DNA from 3 places in the Streptomyces sp. NBC_01341 genome. Region 3 is predicted to be linked to each of the others. Evidence: riboswitches for the same ligand, from Rfam matches in the RefSeq annotation. Region 3 holds a riboswitch; each other region holds the start of a gene.
What was found. Region 3 has a riboswitch for cyclic di-AMP ahead of OG206_RS15455 (M23 family metallopeptidase). Riboswitches for the same ligand answer to the same signal wherever they lie in the genome.
Positions count from the first base shown of each region.

Region 1 (4,298 bases), 2.6 Mb from region 3:
CGTCGCTGCCGATGCTGCTCGGTCTCGGCCGGATCTACGGTACGACCGTCTCCGAGCTCCTGGGGGAGATGCCGCCCGAACGTGACGCGATCGTCCGTGGCGGGCCGATCGGCGATGCTCCCGGCGACGGGTCCGGCGGCTGGCTCTACCAGCAGGCGGGCGGCTCGGGACGCGCCATGCAGGCGCTGCGCGTCCACGTCCCCTACGGTACCGAGAGCGAACTCGTGCGCGTCCACCCCGGTGAGGAGTGGCTGTACGTCCTCGACGGCCGCCTCGGGGTCGTCCTCGGGGAAACCGTGCACGACCTCGATCCTGGCGACAGCGCGCACTTCGACTCCCTCACCCCGCACCGGATCGCAGCCCTCGGGCGTGGCGGGGCCCGGCTGCTGTTCGTCCACACGCTGCTCCAGAGCCCGGCCGCCGAGCTGTGCCTGGGCCCCGCCGTCCGGCTCTGATCCCGCGCACCCCTGTTTCCGTTCCGGCCCGGACTGCCCATGGCGGCCCGAGTGCCGTCGCCCCGGCCCCGAAGGGCCGCAAGGAAGGACTGTCATGTCCGATTCTGAGTACTACGACCCGCTCACCCCGCGCACCCGGCGCGGGGACGACGACGGGGACACGCAGGAGAAGCGGATGCCCCGCGGGGTGGTCATCCGGCTCATCGCCTACCTGGTGGCCGGGCACGTCGTCGCGGCATTTCTCTTTCTCCTCTTCACCGTGGCGGGCAAGGGCTGAACGCCGACGCCGGGCCCGGCCCGGCCCGCTCCTCTTCGTGCCGGGCCGGGCCCGGCCACCGCCGTCAGGCGCCCTCGACGAGGCGTACGCGCAGCTTGTCGCGCGTCTCGTGGCTGATCTTCAGCCCTTCGCGGAGATAGCGGTCGGTGCTGCCCCAGGTCTCCTCGATCGCGGCGAACGCCGCGTCGAGATATTCGCGGTGTGCGCCGAAGAGCGGGTTGAGCAGTTCCATGACCTCGTCGGACATGCCCACCGGTGACGTGTCGCTGCGGCGGACCTTGTAGCGGCGGTGGGCGTCGTTGGACTTGAGGTAGTCGGCCTCGATCGCGTCCTTCTCGACGCCGACCGCCAGCAGCGAGACCGCGACCGACAGGCCCGCCCGGTCCTTGCCCGCAGCGCAGTGCATCAGCGCGGGAACACTGTCCTCGGCGAGTGCGTGCAGGACCCGGCTGTGCTCGGCGGTCCGGTCCGTGATGATCGAGCGGTAGGACAGGACCATGCGTTCAGTGCCCTTGCCGTCGGCCAGGATCGAGCGCAGCTGCTGGATGTTCCCGTCGCGGACCAGTCGCCAGAACTCCGCGCCGTCGGCGGGGTCGGAGAGCGGAATGCTGACATTCCTGACGCCGGGCAGGTCCACGTCGTATCCGTCGAGTTTGTGGTCGGCGGCGTTGCGGAAGTCGAAGATCGTGTGCAGGCCCAGTCCGGCGAGGAACGCGGCGTCGGCCTCGGTGGCGTGGGCCAGGTGACCGCTGCGGAAGAGGCGCCCGGAGCGCACGGTGCGGCCGTCGCTCGTCGGCAGCCCGCCGACGTCGCGGAAGTTGCGGACACCGGTCAGGTCCACCTCCGTCGGCTCGGGGCCGGCCGGGGGGACCTCTGGCAGCTGCGTCACAAGGGCTCCTGGAGGGTCTGGTGCCGGCGCCGCTCGCCGACGGGGCACGCTCGCGACGATACGACATGGCTGCATCGCGCATGCGTCGCGTCCCTGTCGTATCGGCCGACGGGGGAGGGGTGGGCACGTGGTGTCCGTATTGGTGCATTTAATGGAACATGCCCCACTTGTGCGGGACGTGGGGGGACGCGGGTGAGCGGGATCATATCCGTGACGGTGTGTGGTGAAGGCGCCTGTGAGTATTCCGGACGCCTTACGGAAAGCCAAGATCCGTAATCCACGGAGTGTGACGGTAATTCTGTAACGGAATTGAATCGGGGATTCCGCTCGGGAATCCGAGGCTTGTTACCCGCGTCCTCGCTCGCCTACGGTCACGGTCAATCCGGACGGAACGCCGAATCCTGCCGCCGCCCGGAATCCGCACCGACTCACGTGTGGCAGGAGCGGGGGAACCAGGTAAGTCGCCGGCCGGAGCGATCCGGAACGGCTCGGGGTCAAGACGCGTCACCACGCGGCCGGGCATCTCCAGCCCGAACCCGACAGCTCACCTCGCAGGCGCCGGAGAGGAACTCCCCATGCCCGCAACAGGCAAGCACCGTCGCAAGAAGTCCGGTCCGCTCTCCCGCGGCATCCTTGCCGCAGGGGCCGGCGGCGCCGTACTCGCCCTCCCGCTGATCGGCGCCACCGGTGCCCACGCGGCGGAACCGGCGTCCCCCGCGGCGAAGTCCGCTGCCGTCACCCGGAGCGCGCCCGCCGCCGTAGCGAAGGACTCCCCGAAGACCTACACCGTGGTGTCCGGCGACAACCTCGCGAAAATCGCCACCGCCAAGAAGATCAAGGGTGGCTGGCAGAAGCTGTACAAGGACAACCGCGACGTCATCGGCGACAACCCCGGCCTCATCGTCCCGGGCATGAAGCTGACCCTCGGCGCCAAGGCATCCGGCACCGCCGGGAAGCCGACGGCCGCCACGCACGCGCAGGCCGAGACGAAGCCGGCCACGAAGGCCGCGCCCGCCGCCGAGAAGGCCGCCGCGTCGGAGAGCACCGCCTCCGGCTGGGCGGCCCCGGTCGAGAACCCCACGGTCACCACCCAGTACCACGTGGCAGGCGCCAGCTGGGCCAGCGGCTACCACACAGGTTCCGACTTCCAGGCCGCCTCGGGCACCAGCGTCCGCTCGATCGGCCCGGGCACCGTGGTCTCCGCCGGGTGGAGCGGGGCGTACGGCAACGAGATCGTCATCCAGCACAGCGACGGCATGTACTCCCAGTACGCGCACCTGTCCTCGCTCGAGGTCTCGGCCGGTCAGACCGTCACCGGCGGCCAGCAGATCGGTCTCTCCGGAACCACCGGGAACTCCACCGGCCCGCACCTCCACTTCGAGGTCCGCACCGGCCCGAGCTACGGCTCGGACGTCGACCCGATCGCCTACCTGCGTTCGCACGGCGTCTCCATCTGAGGGACCTGACCCAGAGGTCGAGAGAGGGGCGATGCGCCGCGGCGCATCGCCCCTCCGCTTATTCCGGCTTTACCAAAACCTGACCGGGTGGTCTTTCTCACCACCCGTCAACCCCCTATTGCGGTCGCGTAGGTCACATTCGAGGGTGCAGGATAAGCCCTTGTGGCAGACGATTCGAGAAACAAACAACACGTCATCATCGGGTCGTACGCAGCGATTGGCGACAGTTTCACCGAGGGTGTGGGCGACCCCGGCCCGGACGGGAGGCTCGTCGGCTGGGCGGACCGTTTCGCCGTCCTCCTCGCGGACCAGCTCCCGGTCCCCGACGCGATGGCCGGCCCGGTGGACGACCCGCACGGAATCTTCCGGTACGCCAATCTCGCCGTACGCGGACGACTCCTCGACCAGATAGTCGAGGAACAGGTACCCCGCGCGAAACAGCTGGCCCCCGATCTGGTCAGCTTCTGCGCGGGCGGCAACGACATCCTCCGCCCGGGCTCGAACCCGGACGACGTGGCCGAGCGCTTCGAGCGCGCGGTGGCCGACCTCACCCAGGCCGTCGGCACCGTCATGGTGACCACCGGCTTCGACACCCGCGGCATCCCGGTGCTCCGGCACCTGCGTGGCAAGATCGCCACCTACACCGCACACGTCCGGTCCATCGCCGACCGGTACGACTGCCCTGTTCTCGACCTGTGGTCCCTGAGGTCCGTTCAGGACCGGAGGGCCTGGGACAACGACCGGCTGCACCTCTCGCCCGAGGGACACACCCGGGTCGCGCTCCGCGCCGCCCAGGTCCTCGGACTCGACGTGCCGGCCGACCCCGACCAGGCGTGGCCCCCGCAGGCACAGAGGGGCACCCTGGAAGTGCGCCGCGACAACATCAACTGGGCACGGGAGTACCTCGTCCCGTGGATCGGACGACGGCTGCGCGGTGAGTCCTCCGGAGACCACGTGGAGGCCAAACGCCCGGACCTGCTGCCACTGTGACGGGCCGCCCGGATCCTCAGCGGCCGCTGACGAAGGGCAGGAGCGGCCGGGCCGGATCCGCGGACACGAGCGGAGCGGACGCGAGCCCGTCCGGAGCGGGCATTCGCACCGGGCGGGCGGGTATCCGCTCCAGAACGCCGCCCGCGAAGACGTCGTACAGCGGCAGCGTCTCCAGGTGCACGTAGCCGATGTGACAGTCGCACACGTCGAGCGGGCAGCCGCGCGGACCG
Region 1 covers NZ_CP108364.1:941,109-945,406, reverse strand. Annotated here, with positions in the region: gene OG206_RS04240 (helix-turn-helix domain-containing protein) at 1-455, shown strand, start outside; gene OG206_RS04235 (DUF6126 family protein) at 550-732, shown strand; gene OG206_RS04230 (tyrosine-protein phosphatase) at 797-1,621, opposite strand; cyclic di-AMP (ydaO/yuaA leader) riboswitch at 2,033-2,192, shown strand; gene OG206_RS04225 (M23 family metallopeptidase) at 2,197-3,078, shown strand; gene OG206_RS04220 (SGNH/GDSL hydrolase family protein) at 3,241-4,068, shown strand; gene OG206_RS04215 (STM4011 family radical SAM protein) at 4,085-4,298, opposite strand, start outside.
Region 1: another riboswitch for cyclic di-AMP. It lies ahead of OG206_RS04225 (M23 family metallopeptidase); the one in region 3 lies ahead of OG206_RS15455 (M23 family metallopeptidase).

Region 2 (4,298 bases), 880 kb from region 3:
GTTCTGGGACCGGTAGACGCGGGCCGCCGTCTGCTCACCGAGCAGTCGCAGCCTGGTCGCGGTGGAGAACCGGTCGCGGTCCTTCCCGGCCATGTCTCACGCCTCCCCGTTACGCACGTACGTCCCCGCACACGGTACGGGACCGGATGCGGGGACGGACGGAGGCTGGTGCTCCGGACTCGGGCCGTCAGCTCTCGAAGCGGAACCGCGGGAACGCCGAACGGCCCGCGTACACCGCGGCGTCGTCGAGGATCTCCTCGATGCGCAGCAGCTGGTTGTACTTGGCGACACGGTCCGAGCGGGCCGGGGCGCCGGTCTTGATCTGGCCGCAGTTCACCGCGACCGCGAGGTCGGCGATGGTGACGTCCTCGGTCTCACCGGATCGGTGGGACATCATGCACTTGAAACCGTTGCGCTGGGCGAGCTCGACGGCGTCCAGGGTCTCGGTCAGCGAACCGATCTGGTTGACCTTGACGAGCAGGGCGTTGGCCGAGCCCTCCTCGATGCCGCGGGCGAGGCGCTCCGGGTTGGTCACGAACAGGTCGTCGCCGACGATCTGCACCTTGGAGCCCAGCTTGTCGGTGATGACCTTCCAGCCGGCCCAGTCGTCCTCGTACAGCGGGTCCTCGATGGAGACCAGCGGGTACGCGGAGACGAGCTCCTCGTAGTACTCGGTCATCTCGGCGGCCGAGCGGGACTTGCCCTCGAACTCGTAGACGCCGTCCTTGTAGAACTCGGACGCGGCGACGTCGAGCGCGAGCGCGATGTCGCGGCCCGGGACGTAACCGGCCTCCTTGACGGCCTCGAGGATGAGGTCGAGGGCGGCGCGGTTGGACTCGAGGTTGGGGGCGAAGCCGCCCTCGTCGCCGAGACCGGTGGAGAGGCCCTTGGTCTTCAGGACCTTCTTCAGCGTGTGGTAGATCTCCGCGCCCCAGCGAAGGGCCTCGGAGAAGGACTCGGCGCCGATCGGCGCGATCATGAACTCCTGGATGTCCACGTTGGAGTCGGCGTGGGAGCCGCCGTTCAGGATGTTCATCATCGGAACGGGCAGCAGGTGCGCGTTCGGGCCGCCGAGGTAGCGGAACAGCGGGAGGTCGGAGGCCTCGGACGCGGCGTGCGCCACGGCCAGCGAGACACCGAGGATGGCGTTGGCGCCGAGGGAGCCCTTGTTCTCGGTGGCGTCCAGGTCGAACATCGCCTGGTCGATGAGGCGCTGCTCGGTGGCGTCGTAACCGACGAGCTCCGGGCCGATCTGCTCGATCACGGCGAGGACGGCCTTCTCGACGCCCTTGCCCTGGTAGCGGTTGGGGTCGCCGTCGCGAAGCTCAATGGCCTCGAACGCACCGGTGGAGGCGCCGGACGGAACAGCAGCACGTCCCGTGCTGCCGTCGTCGAGGCCAACCTCGACCTCGACCGTGGGGTTGCCCCGGGAGTCGAGGATTTCCCTGGCTACGACGACGTCGATGGACGGCACGAGGCATCTCCTTCTGGGATATGACACTGGATGTGCAGGGTCACTGTGGCCTTGCGCCACGAGCCTAACCGGCTCGGCCCGCTCCGTCGGCCGTCCGCCCGTCCCCTGGGACGAAAAAGGACCCAAGGGCCTTCATTACGGGCAAAGCTCCAGATATTTACTGGCCAGTAACTACAACACTTGAACGCTTGCCCCCACAGGAGCCCCTCACGGGCCTCACCGTGGAGCCCCCTGGAACCCCCGGGCACGACCCCGGCCCGGCGCACAGGGGGGTGGGCGCGCCGGGCCGGGCCGTCGGGGCGGAGGAGGGCCCCGTACCGCTCGCGACTACTTCAGGTGGAGCTGCTGGCCCGGGAAGATCAGGTCGGCCTTGTCGACGATGTCGTCGTTCAGCTTGAACAGCTTCTGCCAGCCACCCTTGACCTTCTTCGCCTCGGCGATCTTGCTGAGGGTGTCGCCGGCCTTCACCTTGTACTCGCCGTCGCCCTTCTCGACCTTCTGGCCGGTCGGGGTGGTGACGGTCTCCTTGGGAGCCGTGCGCTTCTCGCTGCGCGAAGCGGGCTGCTCGGCCGTGCGCTCCGGCTGCGCCTTCGTCTCGGCCTTCGGCGCGGCGCCGGTGTCCACACCCGGGTCCACACCGTCGTTGGTCAGGCCGCCGGCACCGGCGCAGGCCCAGGCGCCCGGGCCCTGCAGGTCGAGGAGCTTCTCGGCGACGGCGATCTGCTGCCCCTTGGTGGCCAGGTCGGCGCGGGCCGCGTACTGCGTGCCACCGGCGGCCGCCCAGCTGGAGGCCGAGAACTGCAGGCCGCCGTAGTAGCCGTTGCCGGTGTTGATGGACCAGTTGCCACCGGACTCGCACTGGGCGACGGCGTCCCAGGTGTCGACGGAGGCAGCGGAAGCACCGGTCGCGCCCATCAGGGGGACGGCGATGGCCGCGCCGGTGACGCCCGCCAGGGTGGCGATGCGGACGGCCTTGGACGGGCTGCGGTGCTTGCCCTTGCTGGAAAGCAGCATGGTTCTCCTCACCGACGCCTACGAGGTGAGCTGTCGGGTTCGGGCCTGTGAGTTGCCCGGCCGACCGCACTCGCGGACGACTTCACCCCCAGCCGGTCCTCAGCCGTCTTCCGACGGCCGGGTTCCGGCACTTACCTGGGTCCCCCGCTCCTGCCTACGGCGCTTTACGCGTCGTTCCCCCCGACCGACGGCAGGATTCGGCGTGACGGTCGAAGGTGCCCGCGGTGCGAGCGGCTCCGACCGTAAACACACACAACCCCTACATTCAAAAATGGGCATAACGGTCAATCAGCGCCTTACCGAGCAGCGAGGGTGGCCGTTCGCGCAGGTCGGAGCGGATATGGACAGACCGGGCGTACATGACACGCCAGTTGAAGCAAAGAGACCCATGTCTCACTTACACATAAGTGGACATAGGCCTCTGAACTACCCCTGATTTCGGGGTGTTTTCGCGCTTTTGATCAGTTGGCGGCCGGGGTCTCCGCCTGCGTCCCGCTCGCGTCCGCGCCGAGGCCGAGACCGAGGTCCAGACTCTGGCCGGGAAGGATCAGGTCGGGGTCGGAGCCGAGCTCGTCCTTGTTGGCCTCGTAGAGCGCGGGCCAGCCACCGGGGAGTTCCTCCGTGTCGGCGATCGCCCAGAGGTTGTCGCCCTCCTGGACGGTGTAGGTCCCCTCCGCACCCTGACGCCCTTCGGACGCGCCCCGCGAGGCGTGCCTGCCCGATTCGCGCCCCTCGACCGCTCCGGACCCGGTGCCCGCCTCGGGAGCGGGCGTGCCGCGATGCTTCCCGGCCTTCACCCCGTCACCCTTCGAGGCTCCTGACGTCTCGGACGCCTCGGGGGACGGCGTGGCGGAAGGCGCAGTGCCGGACTTGTCCGCCTTGTTTCCCTTGTCGGCCTTGGCGTCGGACGCGCCCTTGCCCGCCTTGCCCTTCGCGCCCGCGTCGTCCGACTCCTCCGCGGAGGGGGTCGCGGACGGGGTCGCGGTGTCCGTCGGCTCGGCGGACGGCTCGTCGCCCGGGTCGATACCCGGCAGCGCCCCGTCGAGCGCCAGCCCGGAGATCACCGCACAGCTGGGCCACGCCTGGGGACCCTTGTCGTCCAGGACCTTCTCGGCGATGGCGATCTGCTGCGAGCGGCTCGCGAGGTCGGCGCGGGACGCGTACGCCGTGCCGCCGTAAGCGGACCAGGTGGCCTCGGAGAACTGCAGTCCCCCGTAGTAGCCGTTGCCGAGGTCGGCGCTCCATATGCCGCCGCTCTCGCACTCGGCGACGCGGTCCCACGTCGAGGCGTCTGCGGCCTGCGCGCCACCGGCACCGAGGAGCGGGATGGCAATCGCCGATCCTGTGACGCCTGCGGCGACGACGATGGCGGGTGCCTGACGAGGGCGACGGTGTCTGCCGTTCGCGGAGCCCATGGGATTGCCTTCCGTGTGACTGACATGTGACGGGTGAGTCGAACGGTGAACCTAGCTCTACTCGAACGTGTGTCACAAGTCGATGCAGCGGAGATCACGTGAAAGTCACAGAGTTGACAGAATGTCACCTTCCGCCGGTGTATGGCCGGGACCGAACTCCACGGGAAGCGTGCGCAGTCCACGCATGATGAGGCCTCCGCGCCACCGCACATCGGCATGATCGACGGCAAGCCGCAGGTCAGGGAGCCGTTTCAACAGGGTCGCCAGGGCGACCTGCCCTTCCAGGCGGGCCAGCGGCGCCCCCAGACAGTAGTGGATGCCGTGACCGTAACCGAGGTGCTGGTTGTCACTCCGAGCGAGATCCAGGGTGTCCGCATGCTGGAATCGCTCGGGGT
Region 2 covers NZ_CP108364.1:4,404,934-4,409,231, reverse strand. Annotated here, with positions in the region: gene OG206_RS19545 (FtsB family cell division protein) at 1-93, opposite strand, end outside; gene eno (phosphopyruvate hydratase) at 188-1,474, opposite strand; gene OG206_RS19535 (transglycosylase family protein) at 1,802-2,488, opposite strand; cyclic di-AMP (ydaO/yuaA leader) riboswitch at 2,489-2,660, opposite strand; gene OG206_RS19530 (transglycosylase family protein) at 2,950-3,903, opposite strand; gene OG206_RS19525 (cytochrome P450 family protein) at 4,009-4,298, opposite strand, start outside.
Region 2: another riboswitch for cyclic di-AMP. It lies ahead of OG206_RS19535 (transglycosylase family protein); the one in region 3 lies ahead of OG206_RS15455 (M23 family metallopeptidase).

Region 3 (4,298 bases):
ACTACGATCGCCACGGGGACGGAACCGCCGTCTTCGTACGGGATGCACTGACGATCTACGCTGGGCACCGGCTCTCCGGTTGACCCCGGAGGAACGTGGCGGCGGTGCGCTCCTTCCTTCGGCCGATGAGCGGGCGCGTCACGGCGCGGCTCCGCCCGGCCGGGTCGGGGCGCGGTACCGTCCGCAGCCGTGGGCGGACCGGGCAGGGGTGTACAGGTGGGGAAGCGGGACGAACGGCAGGGGCGCGCCCAGGGGAACGCGCGCGCACGCAGGCTCGTGCGTCTGCTGCCCACCCTGATGATCTGTGCCGGAGTGGTCTGCGACGTCACGACCCCGCCCGAGGTCTCCGCGGTGCCGCTCTTCGCCGCGGCGCCGCTGATCGCCGCCCCCTTCTTCTCGCTGGCCTCCACGATCCGAACCGGTGTGGCCGCGATCCTCGTCGTCCTCGCCATCCGTGCCTCCGACGGCGTGCTCGCCGAAGTCGCCCCCCTCACGGACCTGCTCACCCTCGTCACCGTCGCCGCGCTCTCGCTCGTCATCAACCGGGTCGTACAGCGCGGCAACGAGCAGCTGGCCTCGGCGCGGGTCATCGCGGAGACCGCGATGCGCGCGGTGCTCCCCGTGCCGGAGGACCGGATCGGCGGTATGCAGGTCGCGGCGCGCTACGAGGCCGCGCAGGCCGACGAGTTCGTCGGCGGCGACCTGTTCGCGGTCGCGGACACGCCGTACGGGGTGCGGCTGGTGGTCGGGGACGTACGGGGCAAGGGCCTGGACGCGGTGGCGGCGGTGGCCGTCGTGATCGGCGCCTTCCGTGAGGCGGCCGAGCAGGAGCGCTCGCTGGAGGGCGTGGTCCAGCGGCTGGAGCGGGCGCTGGCACGGGAGAGCACGCGGCGCGGCGGACTGGACTCGATGGAGGGGTTCGTGACGGCCGTGCTCGCCGAGATCCCGGCGGGCGCCGACACGCTGCGGGTCGTCAACCGGGGCCACCCCGAGCCGCTCGTGCTCCACGCGGACGGCGCGCTCGACGTCCTGCGGCCGACCGAGCCGGCCCTGCCGCTCGGCATGGGCCTCGACGTGTGGCCGGACCGTGCGGACGAGTGGCCGCTGCCGGCGGGGGCCACCTTCCTGGCGTTCACCGACGGGCTCTCGGAGGCGCGGGACGCCGACGGGGTCTTCTACGACCCGGCGGCCCGGTTGCGCGGCAGGCTCTTCCCGGGACCGGAGGAACTGCTCTCGGCCCTCACCGATGACGTCCGGCTGCACACGGGGGGCCGGTCGACGGACGACCTCGCACTGCTCGCGGTCGGGCGGCCGTCCAGGGGGCAGCAGGAGCGGCGGAAGACGGTGAAGATCGTGGGGCGGTACCGTGAATGACCGAAGACGACCGTCCGTAATCAGAAGACGTCGCTGTGCATAACATTTGACGAAACGTCAGAAACCGTGGTGTGCGTGAGGGGTGTGCAACTCGCCCGTTTGGGGGCGATTGACCCCTGAAAGTCCAGGCCAGAGTCATGAACGATCTGTGGGAACAGCTTGGAATCGGACCCGCATGTCTATTAACGTTCGATAACGCAGCGCGGTTGTCCCAGTCGTCGCCAGAGGCGGCACCGTGCGCAGTGCCGAATCCCGCAAGGGAACCGGGGAACCACCTACATGGGGTGAATCGGACGCCTGACTCCCGCGAGGGACGAAGGGGTCCGTAGGAGACCTTCCTGCTCCGAACCCGTCAGCTAACCCGGTAGGCGAGAAGGAAGGAAAGGAGTGCGCCCACGTGGCGTCAAATCAGCCTGCCCCCGAGGCTCCGGCACCCTTCAGGCCCGTCAGTCCCGGTGATCAGGGCAGGACGTGGGAGGAATGGAACCCCACCGAGGAGTCCATCCGTCCCGTGCGCGGCAGGCACCGCGTGGCCAAACAGCGTGGTCTCGCCCGTAGCTCCACCGTCCTCGGCGTCGGTGTCATCGCGGCCGTCGGCGCGGGAGGCATGGCCACCGCGCAGAGCAAACCGCCGGTCTCCATCTCCCTTCCCGATTCCATCGCGGACAATCTTCCCGACGCCAAGTCCCTTCCCGGCGTGGGTGCTTACCTCTCCGACGACGCGGATCAGGGCACGGTCACCGCTTCCTCCCCGCTGACCACGGCCGGCATCACCGCTGCCGAGGCCGAGCAGGGCACCACGGACGCCGGCGAGGCGCTGCGCGCCCGCATCCTCCAGCAGGCCGAGCAGCAGCAGGCCGGGGCCGAGGCCGAAGCCAAAGCCACGCAGGAGAAGGCGGCGGCCGAGGAGGCCGCGGCCCAGGCGGCCAAGCAGCAGAGCGAGGCCGAGGCGAAGGCCGCCGCGAAGAAGAAGGCGGACGAAGAGGCGGCGAAGAAGAAGGCCGAGGCCGAGCGTCTCGCCAAGCTCGCCCTGAGCTACGCCGTCCCGACCTCCTCGTACACCATCACCTCGACCTTCGGTCAGGCCGGTTCGATGTGGTCCTCCGGCTACCACACCGGTCTCGACTTCGCCGCTCCCACCGGTACGCCGGTCAAGGCCGTGCACAGCGGCACGGTGAAGTCGGCGGGCTGGTCAGGTTCCTACGGCTACCGCACGGTCCTTCAGCTCGACGACGGCACCGAGGTCTGGTACTGCCACCAGTCCTCGATGGACGTCACCGCCGGCCAGAAGGTCACCACCGGCGACACCATCGGCCGGGTCGGAGCGACCGGCAACGTGACCGGGCCGCACCTGCACCTGGAGATCCACACCGCGGACGGCTCGGGCGTCGATCCGATGAGCTGGCTGCGCGGCAAGGGCCTCTCGATCTGAGTGCCCGCGCCGGCACACGGCGCACTTCGAGACCCCGGCGGCCCTGGCGCACAACCCCCCGACGCCAGGGCCGCCGGCCCCGCACTCCGAGAGCGGGCGGCCGCCGGGATCGGAATATGTGGCTCCGCCCATGTGTTGAGCCCGGCTATGACATCACTGCGCCCGCTCGGAAACTCAGGCCTGAAGGTCTTCCCTCTCGCTCTCGGCGGCAACGTCTTCGGCTGGACCGCCGACCGGGACACCACCTTCGCCGTCCTCGACGCGTACACGGAGGCGGGCGGCAACTTCATCGACACCGCTGACGCCTACTCGGCCTGGGTCCCGGGCAACGAAGGCGGTGAGTCGGAGACGCTCATCGGTGCGTGGCTGTCCGGCCGTTCCCGCAGGGACGATGTCGTCGTCGCGACCAAGGGCGGAGCCCACCCGGAGTACAAGGGGCTGTCGGCGACCACGATCAAGGGGGCGGCCGAGGCGTCGCTCCGCCGGCTCGGTACCGACCACATCGACCTCTACTACACGCACTTCGACGACGAGACGGTCCCCGTCGAGGAGATCATCGGCGCCCTGGACGAGCTGGTGAAGGCCGGCAAGGTCCGGGAGATCGCGGCGTCCAACATCAGCCCGGAGCGGCTCAAGGCCTCGTTGGAGTTCTCGGAGCGCGAGGGCCTCGCCCGCTACGTCGCTCTGCAGCCGCACTACAACCTCGTCTCGCGCGACACCTACGAAGGCGCGCTCCAGGACACCGCGGCGGCCGAGGGACTCGCCGCCGTCCCGTACTTCGCGCTCGCCTCGGGCTTCCTCACCGGCAAGTACCGGCCGGGGACGGCCGTCCGGAGCGCGCGGGCCGAAGGCGCGGGGAAGCACCTGGAGACCGAGCGCGGCCGCAAGGTGCTCGGGGCGCTCGACAAGGTGGCCCAGGAGCACGACGCCGAGATCGCCACGGTGGCGCTGGCCTGGCTGGCGTCCCGGCCGACCGTGGCCGCACCGATCGCCTCGGCCCGCACGGTCGGCCAGCTGCCCGCACTCGTGGCGGTGGCCGGGCTCGAACTGACCGAGGGCCAGCTGGCAGAGCTCACCGAGGCCTCGGCCTGAGGATCCGGCACCAACCGTCCGGGCCGCGCCGGTCCGGACGGGCCCCTCACCCCGGCGGAGTCCCGGTGGGCGGAGCGGCACGGGGGCCGTGCTCCAGATAGGGGTTGTAGCCGCCGTAGTGGCGGTGCGGCGCCGGGATCTGCCGGGGAGCCGGGGCGCCGTGGGGGAGCCGGCGGGGGAACGGTGCCTGCGGGGGCGACACGTGGGCGCGCGTCCGGCCCGTCATGTGCGCCGCGTACCCCAGAGCGGGTCCCGCGATCTCCCGACGCTGCCACAGATGGTGCAGCAACTCCTGCTCGCGGACGGCGAAGTCGGCGCCCGCGCCGTCGTGGCGTGCCCGTCGGCGGAGCATGGCCAGGGACGTCGCGAACGACTCGTACTCGGCGACCGCGCGGGCGGC
Region 3 covers NZ_CP108364.1:3,525,409-3,529,706, reverse strand. Annotated here, with positions in the region: gene OG206_RS15465 (MerR family transcriptional regulator) at 1-83, shown strand, start outside; gene OG206_RS15460 (PP2C family protein-serine/threonine phosphatase) at 217-1,374, shown strand; cyclic di-AMP (ydaO/yuaA leader) riboswitch at 1,608-1,760, shown strand; gene OG206_RS15455 (M23 family metallopeptidase) at 1,772-2,806, shown strand; gene OG206_RS15450 (aldo/keto reductase) at 2,954-3,898, shown strand; gene OG206_RS15445 (PrsW family intramembrane metalloprotease) at 3,945-4,298, opposite strand, start outside.